DNA from 3 places in the Streptomyces sp. NPDC102514 genome. Region 1 is predicted to be linked to each of the others. Evidence: riboswitches for the same ligand, from Rfam matches in the RefSeq annotation. Region 1 holds a riboswitch; each other region holds the start of a gene.

Evidence for each region. Region 1 has a riboswitch for cobalamin ahead of ACZ60E_RS00610 (energy-coupling factor ABC transporter permease). Riboswitches for the same ligand answer to the same signal wherever they lie in the genome.
Region 2: linked by a shared signal. The riboswitch ahead of ACZ60E_RS23140 (cobalamin biosynthesis protein) and the one ahead of ACZ60E_RS00610 (energy-coupling factor ABC transporter permease) in region 1 are both predicted to bind cobalamin.
Region 3: linked by a shared signal. The riboswitch ahead of ACZ60E_RS02175 (CbtB domain-containing protein) and the one ahead of ACZ60E_RS00610 (energy-coupling factor ABC transporter permease) in region 1 are both predicted to bind cobalamin.

What each region holds. Positions count from the first base shown of each region.
Region 1 covers NZ_JBVJLW010000001.1:126,691-136,854, reverse strand. The annotation lists gene ACZ60E_RS00625 (cellulase family glycosylhydrolase) at 1-902, opposite strand, end outside; gene ACZ60E_RS00620 (nuclear transport factor 2 family protein) at 1,063-1,803, opposite strand; gene ACZ60E_RS00615 (tetratricopeptide repeat protein) at 2,036-2,764, shown strand; cobalamin riboswitch at 2,859-3,040, shown strand; gene ACZ60E_RS00610 (energy-coupling factor ABC transporter permease) at 3,071-3,820, shown strand; gene ACZ60E_RS00605 (energy-coupling factor ABC transporter substrate-binding protein) at 3,817-4,218, shown strand; gene cbiQ (cobalt ECF transporter T component CbiQ) at 4,225-4,974, shown strand; gene ACZ60E_RS00595 (energy-coupling factor ABC transporter ATP-binding protein) at 4,971-5,834, shown strand; gene ACZ60E_RS00590 (serine/threonine-protein kinase) at 5,841-7,508, opposite strand; gene ACZ60E_RS00585 (GNAT family N-acetyltransferase) at 7,563-8,192, opposite strand; gene kstD (3-oxosteroid 1-dehydrogenase) at 8,283-10,097, opposite strand.
Region 2 covers NZ_JBVJLW010000009.1:5,053-15,216, reverse strand. The annotation lists partial or broken gene ACZ60E_RS23170 (cobalamin biosynthesis protein) at 48-467, opposite strand; gene ACZ60E_RS23165 (ZIP family metal transporter) at 552-1,280, shown strand; gene ACZ60E_RS23160 (cobyrinate a,c-diamide synthase) at 1,319-2,905, opposite strand; gene cobO (cob(I)yrinic acid a,c-diamide adenosyltransferase) at 2,905-3,504, opposite strand; gene ACZ60E_RS23150 (putative cobaltochelatase) at 3,504-5,639, opposite strand; gene ACZ60E_RS23145 (cobyric acid synthase) at 5,710-7,254, opposite strand; gene ACZ60E_RS23140 (cobalamin biosynthesis protein) at 7,251-8,213, opposite strand; cobalamin riboswitch at 8,330-8,470, opposite strand; gene ACZ60E_RS23135 (hypothetical protein) at 8,594-8,815, opposite strand; gene ACZ60E_RS23130 (inorganic phosphate transporter) at 8,828-10,072, opposite strand.
Region 3 covers NZ_JBVJLW010000001.1:464,053-474,216, forward strand. The annotation lists gene ACZ60E_RS02130 (ATP-binding SpoIIE family protein phosphatase) at 1-695, shown strand, start outside; gene ACZ60E_RS02135 (sensor histidine kinase) at 711-2,165, shown strand; gene ACZ60E_RS02140 (SpoIIE family protein phosphatase) at 2,162-3,766, shown strand; gene ACZ60E_RS02145 (sensor histidine kinase) at 3,865-5,097, shown strand; gene ACZ60E_RS02150 (response regulator) at 5,094-5,786, shown strand; gene ACZ60E_RS02155 (flavodoxin family protein) at 5,810-6,433, opposite strand; gene ACZ60E_RS02160 (hydrophobic protein) at 6,588-6,749, shown strand; gene ACZ60E_RS02165 (ribosome maturation factor RimM) at 6,992-7,348, shown strand; gene ACZ60E_RS02170 (enoyl-CoA hydratase/isomerase family protein) at 7,551-8,606, shown strand; cobalamin riboswitch at 8,680-8,810, shown strand; gene ACZ60E_RS02175 (CbtB domain-containing protein) at 8,847-9,065, shown strand; gene ACZ60E_RS02180 (CbtA family protein) at 9,085-9,849, shown strand; gene ACZ60E_RS02185 (histidine phosphatase family protein) at 9,864-10,164, opposite strand, start outside.

The DNA.
Region 1 (10,164 bases):
AGGCGCAACTGCTGCGCCGTGGCCATCATGGTGTCCTCGTCCGGGTCGCCGTACTGGTCGGCCGGACCGCCGAACTCGCCGATGAGGATGGGGAGTTTGGCGGTGACGAACGCGTTCAGGTAGTCGGTGATCTCCGCCGCGGTGTCGAAGACGCTGTACATGTGGATCGAGAAGATCAGGTTGCCGGTGGTGTCGGCGTCGTAGACGGCCTGGGCGTTGGCCCGCATGACTCCTTGCCAGTCCTGGCCCCAGTTGGGTGCGTCCACCATGATGGTGTGCTCGAACCCGGCGGCCCGCAGCTTCTTGACGGCCGCGACCGTGGGATCGGTCCAGCCCGCGGGGTTGGTGTTGCCCCAGGGCTCGTTGCCGATGTTGACGATGACGTAGTTCTCCTGGCCGGTGAGCACGCTCTTGAGGCCGATCCAGTAGTCGGCCGCGTGGTCGAGCGTGCCGGCCGCGGTGTCCTCGCCGTAGCCGGTGGTGTCGTGCACCTCCAGTACGCAGATCAGCCGGTTGGCCTTGCACTGGGCGATGACGGCGGCCACGTCCTCGGGGCTGTTCTTGCTCCAGCGGTGGCCGTCGGAGAGGACGACGCGGACGGAGTTGGCTCCGAGGGCCTTGATGTCGGCCAGTGACTGCGTCTCGCCCGGGTACCAGGTGTGGGCGTGGTTGACGCCGCGCATGACGAAATCGTTGCCGTTGCCTTCGAGCAGGCGGCCGTCGTCGATATGGAGGCCGGTCGCGAGGGCGCCCGGAGACGCGCCGGGCGGGTCACCGGGCAATTGCGCGTGTGCGGCGGTCGGTACGAGCGCGCCGAGAACGACGAGCCCGAGCAGGGCGGCCAGCCCGGCGAGGAACGCGCTGACGAGGTTCTTCCGTGTCGTGCTTCTTGTTCTTCTCACTGCGACTCCAGGGAGTGAGCGCCAAGAAACTTGGGTTGCGGGAAAGTGGGAGCGCTCCCATAGAGTCACCTTGCCAGGGGCACGTCAAGACTTGGCGCATGCTCGGCCGCGTAACGGATGTGCCGGAGGGGGCCTGCGGGGAGGCCCCCTCCAGGACGTGTCAGGACCCGGCGGCTGCGGGAACCCCGGCGTCGAAGGGCACGGACGTGTGCTGATGGACGATCAGCCAGCGGTCGCCCGTCAGCCGGTAGCCGGTGGTCACCCGTGCCGTGGTGTCCAGCGCGTGGCCGCCGGCCAGCGTGGCGCGCATCCGTACGAGCGCGTGGCTGAAGGCGATGCTCTCGTCGACCCGCACGCGAAATGCGAGCACCTCGCGCTCGACCGGCCCGGACAGCGTCGAGAACCACACCTCCTCGGCCTTGCGGAGCGCCTCGACCCCGCGCTGCTCCAGACCGCTCACCGGGTGGAACACCTCCACGTCCGGTGCGTAACAGGCCATCGCCCGGTCGAAGTCCCGCTCCCGCCCGGCGGCCGTCAGTTCCGCGTCGAGCCGGCGGATCTCCCCCTCGGCGTCCTCGTCGTCCCAGAACGCGCGCACCTCCATGGCCCCGAGGGCCGCCACCGGGTGCTTCGAGGCGGCCTCCACTGCCTCCTCCAGGCTGTCGCACTCAAGGATGTCGTACCCGGCGACGTACTCCTTCGTCTCCGCGAACGGACCGTCGGTGCGCAGCACTTCGCCCTCGCGGACGCGCACGGTCACCGCGTCGGCCGGGGGCCGCAGCCGGTGGCCGTGCAGCCGTACACCGCGGCGCACGCTCAGCTCCTCCACCCATGGTTCGACGGGGGCCATCCCCGAGGCGTCGGCGGTGTCGTCGCCGCAGACCAGCAGCATGTACTTCATGGTTCCTCCCGGTGTTCCTGAGACCCTGTACCTCCCCGACGAACCGGGGTGAGCCGAATCGACACCCCCGCAGCATCTCCTGTGGACCGGCGCCGCAGAAGGCGGCACCCGGCAGCGGTGTGGCCTGTTCCGGGAGCCCGCGGGACACCTGCCGTACGTACGCTGGGAACAGGTGGCGGAAGAGGGGGCGTCAAGGATGGCGGGACAGTCGTGCACGGGGTGCGCCGGGACCATGAGGTCGCTGCGCGAGGAACTGCGACAGGCCTCGGAGGAACGGTCCTTCGCCGGACTCCCGATGCCCCGGCCGGACAGCGGACGGTCCGCGGACACCCCTGACCCGGCCGGGGACGACCTGGTGGCCCTCATCGAGCGTCAGGTGGCCGAGCACGAACAGGACCTCGGGCCCGACCATCCGGACACCCTGCGCTCCCGCAACAACCTCGCGGGCGCCTGTCTGCAGGCAGGACACCTCAAGCAGGCCGTTTCACTGTCCGAGCGGAACCTGGCCGACAGCGAGCGCGTCCTGGGCGCCGCCGATCCCCACACGCTGACCTGCCGGAACAACCTCGCGGGCGCGTACGAGGCGGAGGGCGCCCCGGACCGTGCCGTCCCGCTCTACGAGAGCGCGCTGGCGGCCCGCGAACGCGTCCTGGGACCCACCGACCTGCTCACCCTGCAGTGCCGGGACAATCTCGCCCGCGCCCACGTGCTGACGGGGAACCCCGTGCTCGCCGTCCCGCTCCATGAGCGCACGCTCGCCGACCGTGAACGCGTCCTGGGCGCCGACCACCCCGACACCCTGCTCTCCCGCTGCGAACTCGCCCATGTCCACCACACGGTGGGAAACCCCGCGCGCAGTGCCGAGCTGTTCACGCGAGCCCTGGCCGACAGCGAGCTCGGCCCCGGCCACCCCGCGACCGGGCAGCTGCGGGAACTCCTGACCCATGTGCAGGGCGGCTGAACAGGCGCTCCGTTCCCACCGGGAGGACCGGCGCGCGCCGCGTGACCACTCTCACGCCCCCCGAGGGCCGCTTGTCACCACCCCTGTACGCGCACTACTGTCACGACGCCTTGGTGCTCGGGAAATCGGTGTGATGCCGGTGCGGCCCTCGCCACTGTGATCGGGAAGTCCGGCTCCGGCCCTCACGGGCAGCCACTGGGTCCTCGGACCCGGGAAGGCGGAGCACGGGTGGTGTTACCCGTAAGCCAGGAGACCGGCCAAGGCACGTCAACCATCCACGAGGTGCTGGAGAGGGTCTGCTGAGCCATGCACATAGCCGAGGGTTTCCTTCCTCCGGCGCACGCGGTCGCCTGGGGCGTCGCGTCGGCGCCGTTCGTCGTCCACGGAGTCCGGTCGCTCACCCGTGAGGTCAGAGAACATCCCGAGAGCACGCTCCTCATCGGCGCGTCGGGGGCCTTCACCTTCGTTCTCTCCGCACTGAAACTGCCGTCGGTGACCGGCAGTTGTTCACATCCCACCGGCACCGGCCTCGGCGCCATCCTGTTCCGGCCACCGATCATGGCGGTCCTGGGCACCATCACCCTGCTCTTCCAGGCGCTGCTGCTCGCGCACGGCGGACTGACCACGCTGGGCGCCAACGTCTTCTCGATGGCGATCGTCGGCCCGTGGGCCGGCTACGCGGTCTACCGGCTGTTCCGGCGGTTCGACGCGCCGCTGATGGTCGCGGTGTTCTTCGCCGCGTTCGTCGCCGACCTGTCCACCTACTGCGTCACCAGCGTGCAGCTGGCGCTCGCGTTCCCCGACCCGAGCAGTGGATTCCTGGGCGCGCTCGGCAAGTTCGGCTCGATCTTCGCCGTCACCCAGATCCCGCTCGCGGTCAGCGAGGGCCTGCTCACCGTGCTCGTGATGCGGCTGCTGGTGCAGTCGAGCAGGGGTGAACTGACCCGGCTCGGTGTGTTCCTGACCGGCAGGCGGACCCGGACCGGGAAGTCCGGCCCGAACGAGACTCCCGAGACCGACGAGACGCCCGAGACGACCGGGACGGTGGCCCGATGAGCCGTAACGCGAAGATCAACGCCCTGCTGCTGTTCGTGGTGGCCGCGCTCGCCGTCCTGCCGCTGGTCTTCGGCATGGGCGACCACAAGAAGGAGCCGTTCACGGGCGCCGACGCGGAGGCGGAGACCGCGATCACCGAGATCGAGCCGGACTACGAGCCGTGGTTCTCCCCCCTGTACGAGCCGCCCTCCGGTGAGATCGAGTCGGCGCTGTTCGCCCTCCAGGCCGCCCTCGGCGCGGGCGTCCTCGCCTACTACTTCGGCCTGCGCCGGGGCAGGCGCCAGGGCGAACTGCGGGTCCTGGCACAGCGGGAGGACGACCAGGGACCGACGGACAAGGCGCCCGGCGATGCCGGTGCGTCCGCGGCCGGACCGAGCCGACCGAACGAACGGGCCTGAACCTTCGTGCTGCCGATCGACGCGGCGGCGCACAGCAGTCGCTGGCGCCGCCGCCATCCCGTGGACAAGGCCGTGCTCGGTCTCGGCCTGACCGTCCTCGCGATCTCCCTCCCGCCCTGGCCGGGCGCCGCCCTGGTCCTGGTGACCGCCCTCACCGTGCTGCTGGGCCCGGCCTCGGTACCCGCCCGGCGGCTCTGGCGCGCCTACCGGGTGCCGCTGGGCTTCTGCGTGACCGGTGCGCTGCCCCTGCTGCTCCAGGTCGGCGGCCCGGACGGGTTCGTGACCCTGGCGGAGGGTGGTCCGGTACGCGCCGGGGAACTCCTGCTGCGTACCTCGGCCGCCTCCCTCGGCGTGCTCCTGTTCGCGTTCACCACTCCCCTGTCCGACCTGCTGCCACGGCTGGTCAACGCCGGGGTGCCCGCGCCGGTCGTCGACGTGGCCCTGGTGACGTACCGGATGAGCTTCCTGCTCCTCGACTCGGTGCGCCGGATCAGGGAGGCGCAGGCCGCCCGGCTCGGGCACACCACGCGGGCCGCCACCTGGCGTTCGCTGGCCGGGCTCGGTGCCACGGCCTTCGTGCGGGCCTTCGACCGGGCGACCCGGCTGCAGGCCGGACTCGCGGGCCGCGGCTACGACGGCACCCTGCGCGTCCTGGTCCCGGAGGCCCGGATCTCCGCGCGCTTCACCCTCGCCAGTGTCGCGCTGCTCGCGGCGGTGGCCGCACTCACCTTCGTACTGGAAAGGCCGCTGCGATGAGCGAGCCCGTGCTGGTCGCCCTGCGGGACGCGTCCTACGCGTACGAGGACGGCCCCACCGTGCTCAGCGGCCTCGACTTCGAGGTGCGCGCCGGGCGGGCGCTCGCCCTGCTCGGCCGCAACGGCAGTGGCAAGACCACCCTGATGCGGCTGCTCAGCGGCGGACTGCGCCCGCACAGCGGTCAGTTGACCGTGGAGGACAGGCCGGTCCGGTACGACCGCAAGGGCCTGACCCTGCTGCGCACGACCGTCCAGCTGGTGGTCCAGGACCCGGACGACCAGTTGTTCGCCGCGTCCGTCTTCCAGGACGTGTCGTTCGGACCGCTGAACCTCGGCCTGTCCGACACCGAGGTACGGGCCCGGGTGGACGAGGCGCTCGCCGCGCTGGACATCTCGGCCCTGGCCGAGCGCCCGACCCATCTGCTCTCCTACGGTCAGCGCAAGCGGACGGCGATCGCGGGTGCCGTGGCGATGCGGCCGCGCGTCCTGATCCTCGACGAACCGACGGCCGGGCTGGACCCGGACGGCCAGGAGCGGCTGATCGCGACCCTCGACGGGCTGCGGGCGAGCGGCACCACCGTGGTGATGGCGACGCACGACGTGGACCTCGCCCTGCGCTGGGCCGACGACGCGGCACTCCTCACCCCGTCCGGAGCGGTCACCGGTCCCGCGGACGCGACCCTGGCCCGTACGGATCTCCTGGAGCAGGCGGGACTACGGCTGCCCTGGGGGATCGCGGTGGCCGAACTGCTGCGTACGCAGGGCCTGTCGACCTCGCCGTCCACCGGCCCGCGCACCGCGGAGGAGCTGGCCGCGCTGACCTCGCGGCACTCCGCTCCCCCGGTGCCGGCCGAGAACTGAGCGCCGTCAGTCGGCGGGTGTCACCCTGGTCACCCTGCCGCGGGCGTCGGCCTGCAGATAGCCGCTCCTGTTGAGCTCGTCGGCGAGGTAGACGAACATCTCCGCGTCCCGGTCGAACACATTGTTCGGTGACTTGACCACGAGGTAGCGGGTCGTCGCGTCGTCGACGTTCAGCTTCTTCTCCGCCTCGGCGAGCAGGGCGGGGAGCCTGTCCCAGTCGAGGCCGTCCAGGGTCATCGGCTGGGCCCCACCGGCCAGCTGCGCCTTGATCGGGCTCTCCTGGACGCCCCGGCCCACGTAGTAGGTGTACTGCTCGTAACTGGTCCGGCTGCCCTCGACCATCACCTGCGCGGAGACGTAGTCGGGATAGACCGTCAGGGTGCCGTACCGGTCGCGGCCCGTCTCCTTCTCCAGTGCCTCGAACGCGGTACGGATGCCGTCCGGCGTCAGCAGGTCGGTGGGCGTCTTCTGTTCCGTGCGCCGGGGCGTGGGGCTCTTGTCGGCCGTACCGGTCCTGTCCTTCGACGAGGAGTCGGCCGACGGGTTCGCCGTCGCTCCGCTCGTGGAATCGCCCGAGGCCGACGATCCCGAGCCCTCTCCGTCGGGCAGCAGTGTCCACGCCAGCACGCCCACCAGCACCGTTCCGACGGCGGACAGGGCGACCGCGGCCCGGCGTCCCCGCCGCGCGGGTCGTGCGGGCGCCGGGCCGGTCGGCCGGGGCACGGCGTCCTGCGGAGGGGTGAGCCGGTAGGAAGTGGGTTCCGTACGGTCCTCGGGTACGGCGTCGGCCGCACCCTCGCTCATGGCGTCGGCCACTCCCGGGCCCATACCCGCGCCCGCGCTCACAACTGTCAGCATGCGGTCGAACGTCCCGGCGTCCGGGCGTGCCTGCGGGTCCCGCACCAGCACGCACATCAACGCGTCCGTCAGCGGGCCCGCCTTGCGGGGCGGCGGAACGTCCTCGTACAGGACGGCCGCGAGAGTGGCCATCGTCGTGCCCCTGCGCAGCGGATGGTGGCCCTCGACGGCGGCGTACAGCATCATCGCCAGCGACCACAGGTCCGACGCCGGCCCGCCGTCGTCGCCCGCGATGCGCTCGGGTGCCATGTAGTCGGGCGTGCCGATGATCGAGCCGGTGGCGGTCAGGGCCGTCGACTCACGGATCGCCGCGATCCCGAAGTCCGTGAGCACGGGGCGGCCGTCCGGGCGCAGCAGGACGTTGGCGGGCTTGACGTCCCGGTGCTGGATGCCGGCGTCGTGCGCGGCCCGCAGCGCGGCCAGTACCTCCCGCCCGATCCGCGCCGTCTCCACGGGGTCCGTCGGGCCCCGCTCAAGACGGTCGGCGAGCGAGCCGCCGCCGACCAGTTCCATCACGATCCACGGATACGTTCCCTCGCCGCCGTCGACGATGTGATGGATCGTCACGACGTTCGGGTGGTCGATCCTCGCGAGTGCCCTGGCCTCGCGCAGCACCCGTTCCCGCAGCAGCCGCGCGCCCTCCGGGTCGTACTCGGCGAGGTCGATGTCCGGGGGCCTGACCTCCTTGACGGCCACGTTCCGGTGCAGGGCCAGGTCCGTGGCCCGCCAGACCGTGCCCATCCCACCGCCGCCGAGCCGTGCCTCCAGCCGGAACCGCCCGTCGATGACCCGTCTGCCGGAGTCCCCGTTGCTCATGCGCGGGAGCTTAGAGGACGGGTACGACAGGCCTTCCCCCGGGCGGCCGTGCCCTCACGGAGTGCCCGCGGCCGTCGGCCTGCCGAGGTAGGTGAGGGGACCGGGGTCGGGTACGGGGATCTCGTGGAAGCCGAGACGGTCGTAGAAGGCGCGCGCGGCGGCATTGGCGGTGACCATGCCCAGATGGACCGCCGGGACGCCACGGTCGTGCAGGGCGGCGAGGAACGTCCTCATCAGTCCCCGCCCGAAGCCCCGCCGCTGCCAGTCCGGCAGGAGGTCTATGTGCAGATGCGCGGGATACGCGGCCAGGTCGGGCAGGATCATCCGCTCGGGAGTGTGCAGGAGGACGATCATCTCCTCGCCGGGTGTCCGGGGGTCAGCGGTGGGCTCCGGATAACGTCCGGCAACCCGCGGGATCCAGGTCGCGCGGAAGTCCTTGACGAACTGTTCCGTGTCGGCCGCGCCGACGACGTAACCGACCGCGCGACCCGATCCGTCGTCCAGGACGAAGGCGAGTTCCGGCTCCAGGTGGCAGTAGGGCGCGGCGAAGATGGACGGCATCAGCTCCTCGTCGGGGTAACGCTCCCGCGAATCCCCTCCCTCCAGGGCGGTTCGCACACAGATGTCGGCGACGGCGGCACGGTCGGCGGGTCGGTAGGGGCGGATGCTCGGCTGTGGGCGCATGGCGAGCATCCTGGCTCCGACGGGAGCGCTCCCACAACCCTGTTGTCATGGACGGCATTCTGTCGGCGGGCACCGGCCTCCCGCCCGGCTTCAGGCCCCGGCGGCGACCGCCGCGATGTCCCGGGCGGCGATGTAGCCGAACGTCATCGCCGGTCCGATCGTCGAGCCCGCGCCCGCGTAACTGTGTCCCATGACCGCCGCGCTGGCGTTCCCGGCGGCGTACAGGCCGGGGACGACGGATCCGTCCGGGCGCAGTACGCGCGCGCGGGCGTCCGTGCGCAGGCCGCCCTTGGTGCCCAGGTCGCCCGGGACGATCTTGAAGGCGTAGTAGGGGGCCAGCCACAGCGGCGCCAGGCAGGAGTTCGGGAGGATCGCGGGGTCGGTGTAGTAGTGGTCGTAGACGCTGTCGCCGCGGTGGAAGTCCGGGTCGGTGCCGCTCTGCGCGAGGCTGTTGAAGCGGTTGACGGTGGCCCGCAGGGCGGCGGGCGGCACGCCGATCCCCTGAGCCAGGGCATCCAGCGTCCACGCCTTGTGGGCGGCACCGGACTCGTACCACGCGTCGGGGAGGACGAAGGTCGGGGCGATGTCCCTGAAGAGGTAGCGGTTGCGGTAGTTCTGGTCGACGATCAGCCAGGCCGGGATGTGCGGGGCGCTCGCGTTCTTGTCGTACATGGTGTGCACGACATCGCTGTAGGGGGCCGCCTCGTTCACGAAGCGCGCTCCGGCGGCGTTGACGAGGAGTCCGCCGGGCAGGGTGCGTTCGGCGAGGCAGAAGTACGGCTGGCCGGGCAGCGGAATGGCCGGGCCCCACCACGCGTCGTCCATCAGGTCGAGGGCACCGCCGGCCTGCTGGCCCGCCCGGATGCCGTCACCCGTGTTCTCCTTCGCGCCGACCGTCCACTCGGTGCCGATGGGCTGGCGCTGGTACTGGGCGCGCATGGCCGCGTTGTGCTCGAAGCCGCCCGAGCCGACGACGACTCCACGGCGGGCCCTGACCAGACCGGGCGCGCCGTTCCTGGTCACCACGGCTCCCGCGGTGCTGCCGTTCTCCGTGTACAGCTCGGTGAGCGTGGTGTTCAGCCACACCGGCACCTGGGCCGCGAGCAGTCCGGCGCGCAGCCCGGCCGCCAGTGACTGGCCCATGGTGAGGGGCTTCTGGCCGAGGAGCGCGGCCCTGGTCCCGCGGGCCAGGCACTCGGTGGCGACGGCGGCACCCTTCGTGCTGACCGCGGAGAGGGCGAGCCATTTGTAGTCGGCGCTGAAGACGACCATGCCGCTGGGCACCGGGAGGTACGGGGGGTTCAGCCGGGCGAGTTCGGCCCCGAGGATGTTCCCGTCGAGCTGGGCGGGTTCGATGGAACGGCCGCCCGGCAGACCGCCGGGCAGTTCCGGGTAGTAGTCGCTGTAGCCCTCCATGAAGCGGAACCGCAACGGACTGTTGGCCATGACGAAGGAGATCATGGCGGGCCCCTGCCCGAGGAAGGCCTGTCTGCGGTCCGCGGAGACGTCGGGGCCGACCACGGCCGCCAGATAGCTCGCCGCCTTGGCCGGGGTGTCGGGGACGCCCGCGGCCAGGATCACCGGGTTGTTCGGAATCCAGATCCCGGCGCCCGAGCGGGCCGCGGAACCGCCGAAGGTGGCCGCCTTCTCCACGACGACGCAGCTCAGCCCCTGTTTCGCGGCCGTCAGCGCGGCGGTCATCCCCGCCGCGCCCGACCCGATCACGACGACGTCGTACGTGCCGAGCAGGGGGAGGTCGGCCGCCCGGGCCGTACCGGGGAGCCCGGCGGCGAGCGCGAGGCCCGTGCCGGTCGCCGCACCGAGCACCCGACGCCTCGACGGGCCGGAGGGAGAGGAGGTGCAAGGGTCGTTCGTGCGTCTTGCGGGGTCCGCGCTTGTGGCCATGACAGGGCGCTCCAACCGGACGACGAAGGAAGGGGATGTGAGGGGATGGGGTGGTGTGAGGTGGGAG
Region 2 (10,164 bases), on a different contig from region 1:
CCCGCCCCCACTCATCTCGGGCACCCCGGCCGCTCGGTCCCGGCTCCGGCGTCCGCACCGGCCCCGGCCGCCGGGAGCCGCCCGTGCCCGGTCCGGCGTACGACCGCGCAGGTCGCCCTCGCCGGTCGCGCGGACGACGTGCGCTTGGGGACGAGAAGGTCGCCGCCACCGGCGAGGGCGGCGGCCTCGGCGACCGAGGGCGTACCGACGGCGGCGAGCGGCGCGGCCGAGGGGTTCGGCACGTCGACCTGTGCCAGTTCCTCGGCGCTGTACGTCACCACGGGCACCCCGAGCCGCTCGGCCGCACCGAGAATCCCCGGCTCACCGGCCTTCGTGTCGACGGTCGCGAGTTCGACGACGGACCGCGCGGACAGCCCGGCGTCCCGCAGGGCGTCCTCGACGAGCCCGAGTATTTCGCCGGTCGTCACGCCCCTGGAGGCACCCACGCCGACGACGAGGGACGGCGGTCCTTCCGGAAGCCGTGCAAGCCGGGCGGCATCCGGAGTGCGGCGAACGTGCGTGAAAGCGGGTTGATCGGATAGCAAGGGCGTATGGCGGTGTTCGTCGCGCTCGGCGCGTTCCTCATGACGCTGGCCGGCGGCTGGACGGCGCAACGCGTCACCGACCGCCGCCACCTCGTACTCGGCCTGGCCGGCGGCCTGATGCTGGGTGTCGTCGGCCTCGATCTGCTGCCGGAGGCACTCGACGCGGCGGGCGAGGAGATCTTCGGCGTCCCGGCCGCGCTGCTGCTGTTCGTGGCCGGCTTCCTCGGGGCCCACATGGTGGAACGGCTGCTGGCCGTGCGCCAGGCCTCGCACGGCGGCGGGGAACACGACGGGCGGACGCCCCAGGTGGGCCTGACCGCCGCCGCCGCGATGGTCGGCCACAGCGCCATGGACGGCGTGGCGATCGGCGCGGCCTTCCAGGTGGGCGGCGGGATGGGGGCGGCCGTGGCGGTCGCGGTGATCGCCCATGACTTCGCGGACGGCTTCAACACGTACACGATCACGACCCTGTACGGGAACGCCCGGCGCAAGGCGGTCGCGATGCTCGTCGCGGACGCGGCGGCCCCGGTGATCGGTGCCGCCTCGACGATGCTGTTCACCATTCCCGGGCATCTCCTCGGCGGATACCTCGGCTTCTTCGGCGGCGCGCTCCTCTACCTCTCCGCCGCGGAGATCCTCCCCGAGGCCCATCACGAACACCCGGCCCGTTCCACCCTGCTGTGCACGCTCGCCGGAGTGACCTTCATCTGGCTGGTCGTCGGCATCGCGGAGTGAGCCCCGGCAGACCGCTCCCCGAAGGCCGGGCGCCGCTCTCATCCCCCGGATCCTCCGGCACTCCCGCCACCCCTGTCACTCCCGGAACCCTCCGCACACCTGTCCACGAACCGCCGGGCGACCCCGGGTGAGCCCGCCCAGTGCGTGTGCAGATAACTCGCGTGCACACCCTGCTGTACGAAGCCCTCCAGCCGCCGTACCGGAGTGCGCATCCCCCAGGCGGCGGCAGACCCCGCCCCCGGCTCGACGACGGTCCGGTGGAACTCGTGCCCCCGCATCCGGGTGCCCGCCTCGGCCAGCGAACTGTCGGACACCGCGACGGCATCGCGGTACCCGAGCGTCAGCCGCGCGTCCATCCGGGCCTCGGCGTCGATGACCCCGCACATCGGCAGCCCGTCGAGTTCACGGGAGAGATAGAGCAGCCCCGCGCACTCGGCCGCGATCGGCGCCCCGCTCTCGGCGAGCGCGGCGACGGCCTTGCGCAGCGGCTCGTTGGCGGACAGCTCAGGCCCGAACACCTCGGGAAACCCGCCCCCGAGGACCAGCCCACGGGTCCCGTCCGGCAACTGCTCGTCCCGCAGCGGATCGAACGTGACGACCTCGGCCCCGGCGGCGGCCAGCAACTCGGCCTGCTCGGCATAGGAAAAGGTGAAGGCAGACCCCCCGGCGACCGCGACGACCGGCGCGTTCTTCAGCCTGTCCGGCGTTTGAGGACGAGGCCGTTCAGGCCGATCCGGGGGTTCGGGGGCGGAGCCCCCGAGGGTCGGGACGAGAAGGGGCGGCGGGGGCGAGGAAGCCAGCACCTCACCCGCGTCCCAAGCCCCACCCCCCAAATCCCCCGCACTGCGCGCCAGCGCGAACAGCGCCTCCAGATCGCACCCGTCCCGCACCCGCGCGCCCATCGCCGCGACAGCGGCAACCGCCTCGGCCCGCCGCTCGGCAACCGGCACCAGCCCCAGATGCCGGGACGGCGTCCCCACTTCCTCGGCCCGCCGCAGAGCGCCCAGCACCGGCACCCCGGACTGATCCATCGCCTCCCGCAACAACGCCTCGTGCCGATCGGACGCGACCTTGTTGAGAATCACGCCACCGATCCGCACCCCGGCATCCCAGGAGGCGAACCCGTGCACGAGCGCGGCCACGGACCGGGACTGCGAGGACGCGTCCACGACCAGCACGACGGGCGCCCGCAGCAACTTCGCCACATGGGCGGTGGAGGCCAGCTCCCCTTCCCCGGAAGCCCCGTCGAACAGCCCCATCACCCCCTCGACCACGGCGAGATCGCAGCCGCGCGCGCCATGGGCGAACAGCGGGGCGATCAGGTCCGGCCCGCACATGTAGGAGTCGAGATTGCGCCCGACCCGCCCGCTGGCGAGCGAGTGGTACCCGGGATCGATGTAGTCCGGCCCCACCTTGTGCGGGGACACGGCGAGCCCCCGCGAGGCGAACGCGGCCATCAGCCCCGTGGCCACGGTGGTCTTGCCGCTCCCGGAGGCGGGCGCGGCGACGACCAGCCGAGGAACGGACCCCGACCCGGACCCGGACCCGAAGCCGGACCCAGACCCAGAACCGGACCCGGAACCGGACCCGGAACCGGAGGCTCCCGAGGCAGAACCGAGGGACATCACCACTCGATGCCCCTCTGTCCCTTCTGACCGGCGTCCATCGGATGCTTCACCTTGGACATGTCGGTCACCAGATCGGCGAACTCGACCAGCTTCCCAGGAGCGTTGCGCCCGGTGATGACGACGTGCTGGGTCCCGGTCCGGCCCCGCAGCACCTCCACGACCTCGTCGACGTCGACCCAGCCCCAGTGCATCGGATAGGCGAACTCGTCGAGCACGTACAGCTTGTACGTCTCGGCGGCGAGGTCCCGCTTGACCTGCTCCCAGCCCTCGCGGGCCTTCTCCTCGTTGTCCTGCTGGGAGTCGCGCTGCACCCACGACCAGCCCTCGCCCATCTTGTGCCAGTCGACGGACCCGCCCTCACCGCTGGCGCCGAGGACGCGCAGCGCGTTCTCCTCGCCGACCTTCCACTTCGCGGACTTGACGAACTGGAACACCCCGATCGGCCACCCCTGGTTCCAGGCGCGCAGCGCGAGCCCGAAGGCGGCGGTGGACTTTCCCTTGCCCATCCCGGTGTGCACCATGACGAGCGCCCGGTTCCGTCGCTGACGAGTCGTCAGTCCGTCGTCCGGTACGACACTCGGCTGTCCCTGAGGCATTACGCGGCCCTCCTGCTGTTGCCCTGGCTCCTGCCCCGACTGCCGTCTTGGCCCTTGCCCTGTACGTCCCTGACCAGCCCGGCGATCGAGTCGGCCCGCAGCTCGTCGAGCGTCACGGCCGTCCCGCCGAGGTCACCCGCGAGCTGCGCCGCGAGCCCGAGCCGTACGAGGCCCGACTCGCAGTCGACGACGACGGACGCGACCTTGTCGGCGGCGAACAGCCGGGCGGCCAGCCCGGCGAGCGCGACCGGTTCCGGTCCGCCGGTCGCCCGCCCGTCGGTCACCAGGACGACCAGCGCGCGCCGGGCCGGATCCCGCAACCGCTCCACCCGCAGCACGTCGTGGGCCCGCAGCAGCCCGGCGGCGAGCGGCGTACGCCCGCCGGTGGGCAGCGACTCCAGCCGCACCGCTGCCGCGTCGACCGACGACGTGGGCGGCAGCGCCACCTCGGCCGCGGAGCCGCGGAAGGTCACGAGCCCCACCTTGTCCCGCCGCTGGTAGGCGTCGAGGAGCAGGGACAGCACCGCACCCTTCACGGCGCTCATCCGCTGCCGGGCCGCCATCGACCCGGACGCGTCCACGACGAACAGCACGAGGTTGCCCTCGCGGCCCTCCCGGGTGGCCTGCCGCAGATCGTCCCGCCGAACGACGAGACCGGGCCCGGACCGCCCGCGCGCCCGCTGATGCGGCGCCGCGGCCTGGACGGTCGCGGCCAGATGCAGCTTGGTGAGCGCCCCGCGCGGCCGGCGCGCCCCGGTGGTGCGCCCGTGCTCGGTCCGGGCCCGCGACCGCCGCCCGGCGGCCCCTTCGCCCAGACCGGGCACGCTCAGCACCTTCGTACGGAACGGCTCGGCGGCCCGTACGGGGGACTGCTCGCCCGCGCCGGGCGACGGCGCCCCTCCGTTCTCGGACTCGTTCGCGGGGGCCTCGCCCTGCGCGGGTACCTCACCGTCGCCGTCGTCGCCGCTGTCACTGCCGCCGCCGTCGTCGGGCCCGTCCTGCGGGGGCCGCCCGCCACCGCCACCGGGCCCGTCCGGATCCGGGTCCTCATCACCGGAGTCACCGGAGTCACCGGAGTCACCGGGGTTACCGGGGTCGTCGGAGTCCCCCAGGCCGTCCTCGTCGCTCGCGAACTCCTCCAGCGTCTCGTCGAGCTTGTCCTCGTCGAGGCCGGGCGCGTCGAAGGGATTGCGCCGGCGCCGGTGCGGCAGCGCGAGGAGCGCGGCCTGCCGTACGTCCTCGGCGAGCACGTCGGACCGCCCCGCCCAGGCGGCCAGCGCGGTGGCGGTCCTGGCCATCACGATGTCGGCCCGCATACCGTCCACCTCGAACGCCGCGCAGGTCGCCGCGATCTGCCGCAGCGCGCCGTCACCGAGCCGCACCGACGGCAGCAGCTCCCGCGCGGCCACGATCCGCGCCCGTACGTCGGACTCCTCGTCGGCCCAGCGCGTCGCGAACCCCTCCGGGTCGTCGTCGTACGCGAGCCGCCGCCGTACGACCTCCACCCGCTGGTCGGGCTCGCGCGAGGCCGCCACCTCGACGGTCAGCCCGAACCGGTCGAGCAACTGCGGCCGCAGCTCGCCCTCTTCGGGGTTCATGGTCCCCACGAGCAGGAACCGCGCCGCATGCCGTACGGAGACGCCCTCGCGCTCCACGTACGAGGCACCCATCGCCGCCGCGTCGAGCAGCAGGTCGACCAGGTGGTCGTGGAGGAGGTTGACCTCGTCCACGTACAGGAGTCCGCGGTGGGCGTCGGCCAGCAGGCCGGGCTCGAAGGCCTTCACGCCCTCCGAGAGCGCCCGTTCGATGTCGAGCGCGCCGACGAGACGGTCCTCGGAGGCGCCGACGGGCAGTTCGACCATCCGTGCGGGCCGCGGCACGCCGGGGCCCACCTCGTGGGGGCCGTCCGGGCAGGCCGGATCGGGAGCGTCCGGCGCACAGGAGAAACGGCAGCCGGGGACGACGTCGACCTGCGGCATGAGCGCCGACAGCGCGCGCACGGCCGTGGACTTGGCGGTGCCCTTCTCGCCGCGGACGAGCACACCGCCGACCGCGGGGGAGACGGCGTTCAGCAGCAGTGCCAGTCGCAGGTCGTCCTGACCGACCACGGCCGTGAACGGAAACGGGGTACTCACTGGTTGTCGTCCTCCAAATAGCCCAGATGTGCCAGATGTGCCAGGCGGCCCAAGTGGCCTTCGAGCGGGCTCATACGGGCGCTCCCGGTGGGATGAATGGCAGTCCGGCCGGTGCGCCGGACTCGATGAGCCGCCACAGCGCGTCCGTGTCCGCGTGTTCCTCGATCAGATCGCCCAGCCGGTCGAGCTGCTCCTCGCGCAGCCCCTCGAACGAGGTGTCCGCGGCCGGTACGAAGCGCCGCCCGGCCGCTGCCGCCACCTCGCGCAGGAAGGCACGCCGGAAGCCGTCCGACTCCAGTGAGCCGTGCCAGTGCGTCCCCCAGACCTGGCCGACCCGGCAGCCGTCCAGGAAGGGTTCGCCGCCATTGACCTGGGCGATCCCGTGATGGATCTCGTACCCCTGGACGGGTTCGCCGAGTGCTTCGCCGACGGGCCGGGTCAGGGTCTTCTCGCGCGCGAACCGCACCCGTACGGGGAGGAGTCCGAGGCCGTCGACGGCACCGGCCCTCGACTCGACCTCGTCCTCGATGTGTTCGCCGAGCAGCTGGAAGCCGCCGCAGATGCCCAGCACGGGGCGTCCTTCGGCGGCCCTGCGCACCAGGGCGTCCGCGAGGCCGCGCCGCCGCAGCCACTCCAGGGCCTTGACCGTGCCCCGGGTGCCGGGTACGACGACGAGGTCCGCGTCGACCAGTTCCTCGGCGCGGTCCACGAACCGCACGACGACGCCCGGTTCGGCGGCGAGGGCGTCCAGGTCCGTGAAGTTGGACATCAGGGGGATCGCGCAGACGGCGACCCGCAGGATGTCCTCGCCGACGGGGGAGGAGACCTCGGACTCGCGCACCGACCCCCGCAGGGACACCCTGAGCCCGTCCTCCTCGTCGATGCCGAGGCCGTGCCGGAAGGGCAGGATGCCGTAGGTGTGCCGCCCGGTGAGCCCGCGCAGCATGTCGACGCCGGGTTCCAGCAGAGAGACGTCCCCGCGGAACTTGTTGACGAGGAACCCTGCGACCAGCTCCTGGTCCTCGCGCGACAGCAGCGCCACCGTCCCGAAGAACGAGGCGAAGACACCGCCGCGGTCGATGTCCCCCACCACGAGGACGGGCAGCCGCGCGTTGCGCGCGATGCCCATGTTCACGATGTCGGTGCGCCGCAGGTTGATCTCGGCGGGACTGCCCGCCCCCTCACAGATCACCGCGTCATACGTGCCCCGCAACTCGGCCAGACAGTCCAGCACGGTCCCGAGCAACGCCTCCTGGCGTCCGCCGTGATAGCCGCGCGCGCTCAGCTCGCCCACGGGCCTGCCCATCAGGACGACCTGGCTGCTGCGGTCACTGCCCGGCTTCAGCAGGACGGGGTTCATGAGCACGGAGGGCTCCACCCGGGCGGCCTGCGCCTGCATCGCCTGCGCCCGGCCGATCTCGGCGCCCTCGCGGGTGACGAACGAGTTCAAGGACATGTTCTGCGCCTTGAAGGGCGCCACCTTCACACCCCGCCGCACCAGCCACCGGCAGATCCCGGCGGTCACGACGCTCTTGCCCGCGTCGGAGGTCGTCCCGGCGACGAGCAGTCCGCCACCCGGTCCGCCACCCGTTCTCCCGCCCGTTCCCGCGCTCATGACGTACGCCCCTTCGCCTTCGGCACCAACGACGTGGCGAGCAGCCGCCCGGCGACACTCGCGCCCAGCGCGAGCAGGCCCACGCGGCGCGAGAGCCGGACGGCCCGCTCGATGTCCCCGACCTCCACGGCCCGCCCCGGACCGTTGAGCACGGGCCGGTGCTCGACCCGTCCCGCGTACGAGAGCGTGCCGCCGAGCCGTACCCCGAGCGCCCCCGCGAACGAGGCCTCCACGGGCCCGGCGTTGGGACTCGGATGCCTGGCGGCGTCGGCGCGCCAGGCGGTGACGGCCCCGCGCGGATTCCCCCCGGCGACGGCGGCGAGGACCGCGGTCAGCCGGGCCCCGGGCCACCCCACCACGTCGTCGAGCCGGGCGGACGCCCACCCGTACCGCCGGTGACGGGCCGACTTGTGCCCGACCATGGCGTCCAGCGTGTTGACGGCCCGGAACCCGACCAGTCCTGGCACGCCCGCGACCGCGCCCCACACCAGGGCGCCCACGACGGCGTCGGAGGTGTTCTCGGCGACCGACTCGACGACCGCGCGGGCGATCCCGTCGGCGTCCAGCGCCTGCGGGTCGCGCCCGCACAGATGCGGCAGCCGCTCCCTGGCCACCTCGATGTCCCCGGCGGCCAGCGCCCCGCCGACGGCCCGCGCCTCACGGCCGAGCGAGGTCCCGCCCACGACGGCCCAGGTGGCGGCGGCGGTCAGCGCGACGGAGGCGACGGGGGAGGTGCGCAGGGAACGCTCGGCGGCCACGGCGAGACAGACGGCGCCGCCCGCGCACACGGCGGTGTGCAGCGCCCCCCAGCCCCGGTGGTCGCGCCACAGGGCGCGCTCGACGGCTCCCGCGGCCCGCCCGAACGCGGCGACCGGATGCCCTCGGCGGGGATCGCCGAGCAGCAGGTCACCGAGGAGGCCGGCGGCGGCACCGTACGCGAAGACGCGCTCGGCTCGCATCGGTTCAGCCCGCCGCTGGTTGAGGCGAAAGCCTGGTACCTGGCCCGGGCACACTGGTCCACAACAGGTGGGCGCGCATGGCGATATGTCCTCACTCAGGGTGTCCACGCCCTGGTTCGACGAGACCGACGGCGAGAGTTCCTGGCTCCCGGGGGTTCGACTCCCCGGTAACAGTGGCGGGACCGCGCCGGATTCGCACCGGCTTCCTCTTCTGCCGACGTACATGGCCTCGGCAGTCCACCACGGTCCGCGAACACCCGTCAACTTGCTGTTGACCTGCGACGGGAGAGTGTGCCGAGGCCCACACACGGACACGAGAAGGCCCCGCCGACCAGGTGGTCGACGGGGCGGTCCCGTACGGAACGGACGTGCCGCGAGGGTCAGGCGACGATCAGATAGATCCCGTACGCCACTGCCGCCGCACACGCGGCGAAGCAGGCGTACGCGCCGGTGACCGCGAGGGTCGCGGAGCCACCCTGCTCCGCGGCCGTCTCGCGCTTGGTGAGGCCGACGATGCCGAGGGTGAAGAGGCCCACGAGGGCGACGGTGGCGATGAGGCTGACTCCGAACACGGAGCCGAGGGCTGCCCAGTCGATCTTCATGCGGTTCGTTCCTTACACCGTGGCCGGACGGGCGGGCTCGGCGTCCGGGCCCGGGATGGTGGTCTTGAGGTCGCTCGCGGCCGGGGCCGGGGTGACCGGACCCGCGGGAGGCGGGGTGACGGCGGCGATCGCGGTGGTCACGACGCCCGCCGGCTCGTGGTCGTCGTTGACGTTGTCGACGGTGACCGGCTGGCGGCGGGAGAGCGTCCAGATGACCGCGGAGCCGGCGATCAGCAGCGCGCCGGTGAGGATGATGCCCCAGGTGCCCTGCTTGGTCAGGAACTCGGCGCCCGCGCCGACCAGACCGGCGGCCGGGAGCGTGAGGCCCCAGGCGACGAACATGCGGGTCGCGGTCGACCAGCGGACGACACCGCCCTTGCGGCCCAGACCCGAACCCATCACGGCGCCGGAGCAGGACTGCGTGGTCGAGAGGGAGAAGCCGAGGTGCGAGGAGGCCAGGATGACCGTCGCGGCGCTGGTCTGGGCGGCGAAGCCCTGCGGCGGCGCGAGGTCGGTGAGGCCCTTGCCCATGGTGCGGATGATGCGCCAGCCGCCCAGGTAGGTGCCGAGCGCGATGGCGATACCGGCCGAGACGATGACCCACAGGGGAGGGTTCGAGCCGGGCGCGAGCACCCCGCCGGTGACCAGGGCCAGGGTGATGATGCCCATGGTCTTCTGTGCGTCGTTCGTGCCGTGGGCCAGCGAGACGAGGCCCGCGGAGGTGATCTGACCCGCGCGGTAGCCCTTGGAGGTCGCCTTCTCACCGGCCTCCCTGCTGATCCGGTACGTCAGCCGGGTGGCGAGCATCGCGGCGAGTCCGGCCACCACGGGTGCGGCGATCGCGGGGAGGAGGACCTTGGTGATCACGGTCGAGCCGTTCACCGAGGACCAGCCCGCCGACATCACCGCGGCGCCGATCAGGCCGCCAAAGAGGGCGTGGGACGAACTGGAGGGCAGACCCAGCAGCCAGGTCAGCAGATTCCACAGGATGGCGCCGACGAGCGCCGCGAAGATCACTTCGGTGCGGATGCCCGCTTCGTTGATGAGGCCGCCGGAGATCGTCTTGGCGACCTCCACGGAGAGGAACGCACCGACGAGGTTCAGTACGGCGGACATGGCCACCGCCGTCTTGGGCTTGAGAGCGCCGGTCGAGATGGTCGTCGCCATCGCGTTGGCAGTGTCGTGGAAACCGTTCGTGAAATCGAACACGAGAGCGGTAACGATCACGATTCCGAGGAGGAGCGTGATGTGTTCCATTTACCCAGGCTTCTGTTGGACGACAGTGGCACGGGGAACGTAAGCAACCTGGGTGAACGGAAGATGAACTGAGTCGGGCGGTGGGGTGACCC
Region 3 (10,164 bases), 340 kb from region 1:
ACTCCGTGCCGGGCCGCGGCACGGTCATGGCCGCACAGTTCTGGCCGCGCACCGCGGACGGCAGTGCCGTCGTCGCCTCCCGGGACCTGTCTGTCGCCGCCGGGGTCACGCGGCCAATCAGCGGTGAGACCGTGTGCGGGGACGCGTGGGCGGTACGCACCGAGGAGAGCGACAGCGACAGCTCCGAGGACCGCCCGGCGATCCTGGTGATGCTGTGCGACGGACTGGGGCACGGCCCCCTCGCCGCGCGCGCGAGCCAGGCAGCGGTCAAGGCGTTCCAGGAGACCCGTGACCTCAGTCCGGCGGGCGCCCTCGACGCGATCCACCGTGCCCTGCGGGGGACACGCGGCGGCGCGGTCGCCGTGGCGCGCGTCGAGCCGGCCGCGGGACGGGTGCTCTACTGCGGAATCGGCAACGTCAGCGGCTTCCTCCTGGGTGACGACGGCCGCAAGGGACTGCTGTCGGCGCCCGGTATCGTCGGCGCGCACATGCGGCGCCTGCGGACGTTCGAGGAACCGCTGCCGGCCCACGGCGCCCTGGTGATGCACTCCGACGGTCTGACCGAACGCTGGGACCATGGGAATCTGCCCGGTCTGCTGCACCACACACCGCTCGTCATGGCCGGTCAGCTGCTGCGAGAGGCAGGAGTGCGACGGGACGACGCCAGCGTTGTCGTGATCAAGGGGGCATGGTGACCGGCGAGGGGCGGGATGAGCGTGATGTCTGACTCGGGCCCCCGCGGCGACGCGGCCCACCACGGCCGCCCGGCCGCCGTCGGCCCCGTCCGCACGGTGGCGCCCTTCGCCCTGGCCTCGTCCCAGGACGTGTTCGGTCTGCGGCGCACCGCGCAGCAGGCGGCGGCGGCCATGTCGCTGGAGCGACAGGACCAGGTCCGGCTGGCGACCGCGCTGAGCGAACTCGGCCGGGACCGGCTCGGCTGCCGCGGCCTGGAGGTCTCCTTCGGCCTGGTCCCACAGGACCGGCCCACGGCCCTGCTCGTCACGTTCGACTGGACCGGCGGACCGCCCCCGGCGAAGGAGACGCTCGACCTGGCCGCGAAGCTCGTGGGGATCGAGTACGAGGCCGCCCCGGCAGGCGGGCGCATCGTCGTCAGCCAGCCGCTCACCACCGAGTCCGGCGGCGTCGCCGAGCAGCATGACCGGCTGGCGGACGTCCTCAAGGCCGGCTCCCGGTCGACCGAGGCGGACGATCTCCGGGCCCAGACCCGCGACCTGATCGCCACGCTGGAGGAGACCCGCGCCCAGCGGGAGGAACTGCGCCATCTCAACGAGGAGTTGGAGGAGACCAACCGGGGTGTCCTCGCGCTGTACACCGAGCTGACGCAGGAGCTGGAGGCCACCAACAGCGGTGTTCTCGCGCTGCACACCGAACTGGAGGACAAGCGCCAGCAGCTGCAGGAGGCGAGCGAGGCCAAGACCCGGTTCTGGACGAACATCAGCCACGAACTGCGCACCCCGGTCAACTCTGTCGTCGCCCTCTCCACGCTGCTGCTCTCGCCCAGTTCCCCCGCCCTCAGCGCCGAGCAGCGGGAACAGGTCGAACTCATCGGGGCGTCCGGCCACACGCTCCTGTCGCTCGTGAGTGACCTGCTGGACGTCGCGAAGGCCGAGGCCGGGCACCTCGACATCCATACGGAACCGGTGGATCTGCGGCTGCTCGTCGCCCACCTGCGAGGACTCATCCTGAGCAGCCACGGCCACGACCGGGTGACCCTCGTCACCCCTGGCCTCGAACAGCAGTTGCCTCTGGTGACCGACGAGACGCTGCTGGTACGCATCCTGCGCAACCTTCTCTCCAACGCCCTCAAGTTCACCGAGCACGGTGAGGTACGCCTGGAGATCGAGGTCGATCCCGAACCCTCGGCCCCCGCGGTGCTGTTCACCGTCACGGACACGGGGATCGGCATCCCGCCCGAGGAACTCGGCCGGGTCTTCGAGGTCTTCTACCAGGTCCGCGGCCCCCACCAGACCGGCCGGCCCGGCACCGGCCTGGGCCTGCCCTACGCCCGTACGCTCGCCGAACTGCTCGGCGGTTCCCTCACCCTCACCAGTACTCTGGGCGCCGGTACCAGGGTGGAGGTCCGTCTGCCGGACCTCGGCCACGAGTACGCGCAGGACTCGCAGAACCGAAAGGGCAGGCCGTGACCGACAGCGCCCAGGAGCTTCTGCCCGCGACCGTGCTCGTCGTCGACGACAACGAGACGAACCGCTACATCCTCACCAGCTGGCTGCAGCGCGCGGGACACACCGTCATCAGCGTCGGCAGGGGCGAGGAAGGCCTCACCCGGCTGCACAGCGGCGAGGACGCGCTTCCGGACATCGCGATCATCGACGTCCTGCTGCCCGACATGAGCGGCTTCGAGGTCAGCGAACGGGTCAAGAACAGCCCGCGGACCGCCTATCTGCCGATCATCCAGATCTCCGCCGCCGCCATCACCCCCGACGACCACGCGGAGGGGCTGAGACGGGGCGCGGACGCCTATCTCGACCAGCCCATCGACCCCGGCGAGCTCCTCGCCACCGTCTCCGCGACCCTGCGCTACGCCAGGGCCCGGCAGCGCGCCGAGAAACTCGCACAGCGCCTCATAGCGCTGAACCAGGCGACGCTGGACGTCTACAGCGCCGTCGGCTTCCACTCCTTCGCGTCGGCGGCCACCGGCGGCGCGGCGGCCGTCCTGGACAGCCGGGCCAGCGCGGTGTTCCTCTCGCCCCGTGCGCAGGCCGTCCACAGCATGGTCGACGCCCCACGGTCACCGGTACGGATCCATCCCGCTCACCCCAGCCTCCTGAAGCAGCTGGCGGCCCAGAGCCTGCACCAGGAAACCGGCGTCACGATCGTCCGGGTCCCGCACGGACAGTGGCAGGCCATGCTGCCCGACGACCACCTCTCCGGAGACATCGCACTCGCGGTGTCCCGCACCAAGCGAGGCCGTCCCCCCATCTGTCTGGCCGTCCCCGCGACAGCCCTGCAGAGTGCCGACGACGAGCAGCTCCTGCAACAGCTGGCCAACTCCGGCGCCCTCGCTCTCGAAGCCCTGCGCACCTACAACGAGGAACACGCTCTGGGCCTGGCGCTGCAACGTTCCTTCCTCCCCAAGGAAATGCCGACCGTCCCGGGCGTCCAGCTGGCCTTCCGCTACCTCCCCGCCTCAGAACACGCGGAGATCGGGGGCGACTTCTACGAAGCGGTGCGGACGGTCAACGGCCTGCTGCTCGCCATCGGGGACGTCGTCGGGCACTCGGTGGAGGCCGCGACCGTCATGGGCGAGGTACGCCACGCACTGCGGGCCTACGCCATCGAAGGGCACGCCCCGCACCACATACTGGACCGGCTGGAAACGCTGCTGGGCCAGTCCCAGCCCGGCCTCACCGTCACCCTCTGCCTCGTCCTGGTCGATCTGGACGAACGCCGCCTGCACATCGCCAACGCCGGCCACATCCCGCCGCTGGTCATCGACCCGGAGAAGGGGCCGCGGTTCCACGAACCCCACGGCCCGCTGATCGGCCTCGGTCTCCCGCACCCGCCGCCCACCGTGGTGGACGCCCCGCCCGGCACCCGGCTGCTCATGGTGACGGACGGTCTCGTCGAGGTACGGACCGCCCATCTGGACGCCACCCTCGCCGAGTTCCGCGAGGCCGTGGCCGACGGGCCGGCCGATCTGCAGGAGATGTGCGACCTGCTCCTCGCCCGCTTCGGACAGAACAAGGACGACGACATCGCCCTGATCACCGCACTGTTCGCATAAGGCTCCGCGGCCGGAACATCCGGGGTCCGGCAGGGGGCTAGGCTCTGCCTGTGCTCGGATCAGCGGGGTCGGACTTGAGGAAGAACACGCCTGTTCTCGTGGCGCGTTGGGGTGCGCTGAGCGTGGTGAGCCGGGACGCGGTGTTCACCGTACTGCTCGCTCCGCTGGTGTTCGCGCCGGTGACGGCCCCGATCGGCGCACAGTTCGGCGATCTGCCGGAACATCCGTCAGGACTGCCGGGTGCGCTGGTGACGGCCGTTCTCTGGCTGCCGCTGGTGCTGCGGCGCAGGTGGCCCGTCGTGTGCCTCGGGCTGATCGCGGGCGCGTTCGCGGTCCATCAACTGGTCGGTTATCCGCAGAGCTGCGCGACGCTGGGCCTGTACATCGCGCTGTACAGCCTCGGAGCCCATGGGAACCGCGCCAGTGGCATGCGCCGCGTTCTGGCGGTCGCCGTCGCCGTCACGGCGTTCACGCTGTTCGCGTTCGGGCTGCACCACAGGGGCTCGCCCCAGCACGCGGCCGACTTCGTCCTCATGTACCTGATCCTGGTGGTGTGCTGGGCCGTCGGCAGGACCGTACGGGCCCGGCAGGACGGGGAGGCGGAACGGCGCCGGCTGAGTGTGGAGGCGGCGATGTCACGCGAACGCGCCCGTATCGCACGGGAGTTGCACGACGTGGTGACCCACCATGTCACCGCCATGGTGGTCCAGGCGGACGCCGCCCAGTTCCTGCTCGCCGACGCGCCCGAGCGGGTGGAGACAGGACTGGAAGCGATCAGTGACTCCGGGCGGCGGGCCCTGAGAGACCTCCAGCATCTGCTGGGCGTACTGAAGGCGTCCGGCGGGACGTCCGACGGCACGGCCGCCGACGGCCCCGCGGACGCGCCGGACCGGACCCCGGAGCCGGGCCGACTGAGCGATCTGGTCGAGCAGACCCGCACCGCCGGACAGCCCGTGGAACTCGCCGAGCGGGGCGAACGGCAGGAGCTGGCCACCGCCGTGGAACTGGCCGCGTACCGCGTGGTGCAGGAGGCGCTGACCAACGCGCTCAAGCACGCCCCGGGCCACCGGACGCTCGTCCAGGTCCACTACGGCCGCAAGGACGTGGAGGTCGAGGTGACCACCGAGGGAGCGCCCGCAACGGCGACCGCCCAGCGGCGCCGACCGCTGGGCCGGGGCGGCGGGCACGGCCTGATCGGGCTGCGCGAGCGGGTGAGCGTGTTCGGCGGCGAACTCTCGGCCGGCGACCGGCCGGACGGCGGCTTCAGCGTCCACGCCCGCATACCGTCCGCGGGACACGGCGAAGCCGCCGCACACGGGGGAGAGGCATGACCGGGCCGGGCGCCGCGGCGCCGATCAGGGTCCTGGTCTGCGACGACCAGGAACTCGTACGCACCGGCTACGTCACCATCTTCACCGCACAGCCGGACATCGAGGTCGTGGGAGAGGCCGGGGACGGCCGCGCGGCGGTCGAGAGCGCGCGGCGGCTGCGCCCGGACGTGGTGGTGATGGACATCCGCATGCCCCTGCTCGACGGCATCGAGGCGACCCGGCTGCTCGCCGGCCCCGGCGTCGTCGACCCGATGCGGGTCCTGGTCGTCACCACCTTCAACCTCGACGAGTACGTGTACGAGGCACTGCGGGCCGGAGCGAGCGGCTTCCTGCTCAAGGACTCGCCCCCGCGCGACCTGGTGCACGGCATCCGGACGGTGGACGCGGGAGAGTCACTGCTGGCGCCCGCCGTCACCCGGCAGCTCGTCGGCAAGTTCGCTGACCGGCTCCGCCGACCCCAACGGGACCCCGCCGCACCGGCGTTGGCCGCTCTGGCGCCGCGCGAGACGGAGGTGCTGAAGCTGATCGCCGAGGGCCTGTCCAACACCGAGATCGCCGACCGGATGGTCATCAGCCGCGAGACCGTCAAGACGTACGTGTCCCGCATCCTGACCAAGCTCGATCTGCGGGACCGGGTCCAGGCGGTCGTGCTGGCCCACCGGGTGGGCCTGGTCGGCGCCCACGACTGAGCGCGGGCTCCGGTCGGCCCGGCTCAGCTCGACGGGTACGGGGACGCCTTGAGCTGCCGGGCCAGATGGGCCGTGTTGGCCGCCAGAGTGGCCGTCGTGGCGGAGGTGGTCTCGGGCGTCTTGTCGAGGTCCTGGTAGTCGGTGCCCTGCATGGCTTCGCCGACCCAGTAGGTGACCGCGTTCGGAGCGAGTGAGAAACCCACGTCGTTGAGCCCCTGGAAGAGGTCGGCGCTCACCTTGTGGGCCCCGTCCTCGTTGCCGACGACACACACCGCGGCGACCTTCCCGTAGGTGAGCATCCGCCCCTCGTCGTCCGTCTCGGAGATCTCCGCGTTCAGGCGCTCCATGACCCGCTGGGCGATGCTGCACGGGTGGCCCAGCCAGATCGGCGTCGAGAGGACCAGGATGTCGGCGCCCAGGACCGTGGCCCGGATCGCCGGCCACTCGTCACCGTCCCCCATGTCGGTCTCCACTCCGGGGCGGACGTCGTGGTCGGCGATCCGGATCACCTTGCCGGTGACACCGTGTTCGCCCAGCGCCGCCATGGTCTGCTCGGCCAGCAGCTGCGAGCTGGAGGCCGCGGGCGACGGCGAAAGGGTGCAGACGAGAGCGACAGCGCGCAAAGGGGTCGTTTCTGTGGTGGTCATGGCGCAGGAGTACCCCTTGTCGCGGCCGCATACCCAAGTTCACCTCAGAGGCGGAGGGCCGGCGGTGCGTCGGGAGCGAAATGTGCGCGAACCGTGAATTCGTGTGAGTGGACGGAGATCATCTGGGCACACGGTGTCTCGGAGGTCAACAAACATGATTCCCCTGCTTCTTGTTCTTCTGCTTACCCTGATCCTCTTTGGTGCGGGTTTCGCGCTGAAAATTCTGTGGTGGGTCGCGATCGTCGTTCTGGTCCTGTGGCTGATCGGCTTCGTCGCCCGCCCGAAGGGCGGCAGTGGCCGCTGGTACCGCTGGTAGCCGACCACATCGGTGCAGTTCAGGCCGTATGCGGCAGCGCTGGGCCCCCGATTCGGGGCAGCGCGTGCCCGCTCCGGGAAACCCGAGAAAAACCCGGCCCGAATTGAGTGAGTGAAGCCCCGGACGAGGGGCACCCGCCGCCAAGACGGTGGTTACGAAAATCGCCGTGCACGACGTACGGAAAAAGAGAGGGCCGGTGGGGAACCCCACTGTCCTCTGTTTACCGGAGGAGTTGTTTTCGCGTGACTGAAAATGTATGGGGTTACAAGTCGACCGCGGGTCGTCTGGCAGGCGTCGACCTCACGGGTTACAAGGTCGAGGCCACGGACGGCAGTATCGGCAAGGTCGACAAGCACTCCGACGACGTCGGTGACGCTTACCTGGTGGTGGACACCGGTGTGTGGATCTTCGGCAAGGAGGTCCTGCTCCCCGCCAGCACGGTCGTCAGCATCGACCAGGGCGAGCAGAAGATCGTCGTCGACCGCACCAAGCAGCAGATCAAGGACGCCCCGGAGTTCGACCGCGACAAGCACCTGGGCGACCAGGGCTACCGCGACGAGCTGGGCACGTACTACGGCACGGGCGGCCCGCACATCTGAGTCGGACCCGTACCGCATCACCCGACGGCCCCGGGACTCCTCCACGAGTCCCGGGGCCGTCGCGCTGCCCCGGACCGCCCGGCCGGACGCGTCATTGAGAAGATCACTCGTGACGTGAGCGTCCATCGCACCATCGCGTCCCGAAAGGAACCAACGAACTCATGCGTGTCATCGTGGCCCGCGGTCCGACGGAGGTAATCGGATGACCGGCAACGAAGAGTCCGTCCTGCTGCACACGGCCGGCCGGGCCGCCCACCTCACCCTCAACCGCCCGAGAGCCATCAACGCCCTCGACCACGCCATGGTGCGGCGCGTCGACGAGGCGCTGACCGCGTGGGAGCACGACCCCGCCGTCGAGACGGTCGTCATCACCGGAGCGGGGGAGCGCGGCCTGTGCGCGGGCGGCGACATCCGTGCCGTCCACGACGACGCCCGCGACGGCAACGGCGCCGCCGCGGCCGCGTTCTGGCGTGACGAGTACCGCCTCAACGCCCGTATCGCCCGCTGGCCCAAGCCGTACGTCGCCGTCATGGACGGCATCGTCATGGGCGGGGGCGTCGGCATCTCCGCGCACGGCAGCGTCCGGATCGTCACCGAACGGTCGAGGATCGCCATGCCCGAGACCGGCATCGGCTTCGTGCCCGACGTCGGCGGCACCTACCTGCTCTCCCGCGCCCCGGGCGAACTGGGCACCCGGCTCGCCCTGACGGGCGCGGCGATCGGCGCCGGGGACGCCCTGCTGTGCGGGCTCGCCGACCACTACGTACCGTCCGACTCGCTCCAGCACTTCATCGACGACCTCGCCGAGCTGCCCGTACGGGAAGCGCTGGACCGGCACGTGCGGCCCGCGCCGGAAGGGGAGTTGGCCGGGCAGCGGGAGTGGACCGACTCCTGCTTCGCCGCCGACACGGTTGAGGAGATCGTCGGGCAGCTGCTCGACCACGGCGATCCGGCGGCGAAGGAGACCGCGGAGACCCTGCTCGCCAAGTCGCCCACCGCGCTGAAGGTCACCCTGGCGGCTGTGCGCCGCGCCGGGCGGCTCGATTCGCTGGAGCGGGTGCTGGCGCAGGAGTACCGCGTCTCCTGCGCCGCCCTGACCACGCCCGACCTGGTCGAGGGCATCCGCGCCCAGGTCATCGACAAGGACCGCAACCCACGCTGGTCACCGCCCACCCTCGCCGAGGTCACCGACACCGACGTGGAACGCTTCTTCGAGCCGCTGGGGGAGCACGGACCGGAGTGGGAGCCGGGCAGCTGAGAGGTAAGTGTTCGGTGTGAGCAGGTTCTTGTCGGCTCCTGGTCTTGGGCATGAACCCGTCGAGCGGTAGCGTCACTTCGATACCGACGACGGCGACACGGAAGCCGGTGGGAAACCGGCACGGTCGCGCCACTGTGAACGGTGTGACTCCCCCGAGGGGAGCGCACCGTGAGTCAGACCCGGGGCCGTCGTCCTGTGCACCACCGAGATGGGACGCGAGTTCCCAGAGGAGGCCCCGTCATGGCGCAGCATGTCGCCCCGCCGAGCACCACCCCCGTCGTGCCCGCCAAACTGCCGCTGAAGGACATCGCTCCCTGGGCGGTCTTCATCGGCGTCCTGATGCTGGTCCTGCTGTACTTCGTCGGTGCCGAACAGGGCGCCACCTCCCTCGTCTCCGGCGAGAACGTCCATGAATGGGTGCACGACGCACGTCACCTGCTCGGCTTCCCCTGCCACTGACGAGGGGCCCCGCACACCCATGAACTCCGCAACGGTAAGAAACCTGCTCGTGCGGGGCATGCTCGCCGGCCTGGCCGCCGGCGTGCTCGCCCTGATCGTCGCCTACTTCCTCGGCGAACCGAACGTCGACAGCGCCATCGGTTTCGAGGAGTCCCACGCAGCCGCGCACGAGCACGGGCACGAGGTCGAACTCGTCTCCCGCAGCCTGCAGTCCACCGCCGGCCTCGCCACCGGCGTACTGATCTACGGAGTGGCCTTCGGCGGCATCACCGCCCTCGCCTACTGCTTCGCCCTCGGTCGCGTCGGCCGTTTCGGCGCCCGCGCGACGGCGCTGCTGCTCTCGGGCGCCGCACTGCTCGCCGTCTACGTCGTACCGTTCCTGAAGTACCCGGCCAACCCGCCCGCGGTCGGCAACGGCGACACCATCGGCAAACGGACCACCCTCTACCTCCTCATGATGGTGCTGAGCGTGCTCCTCGCGGTCGCCGCCGTGATCGTCGGCAAGCGGCTCGCCCCGAAACTGGGCACCTGGTACGCCACCGTCGCCGCCGTTCTCGGCTTCATCGTCCTGATCGGACTGGCGTACGCGTTCCTGCCCACCGTCAACGAGGTCCCCGGCGACTTCCCGGCCGCCCTGCTCTGGCGGTTCAGGCTCTCCGCCCTCGCCCTGCAGATCACGCTCTGGTCAGGCTTCGGGCTCGTCTTCGGTGAACTGGCCGAACGGCTGCTCCACCCGAAACCCGCCACGGCCCGGACGAGTACGGCGGCACCCGCCCCGCACTGACCGGCCGCGCGGACTCACCGGTCCGCGCCCGCTCCGGCGGCGTCCAGCGGCTGCCCGAGCCGCAGGTTCCACCGGCCGCCGCGTCCACTGACCGTGGTGGACGTCAGCGGCGGCACGTCGATCCGCCAGAAGGCCGCGGCAGGCGCTCCCAGCACGTGCGCCACCGCGGCCCGTACGACATCCGGTTCGACGACGGCGAGGGTACGGCCGTCCGTGGCCGTACCCGTACCCGTACCCGTGTCCGTGTCCGTTTCGGCGGAGGACTCCAGCCAGCGCGCCACCCGGGCGCAGAAGTCGGCCACGGACTCCCCGTCG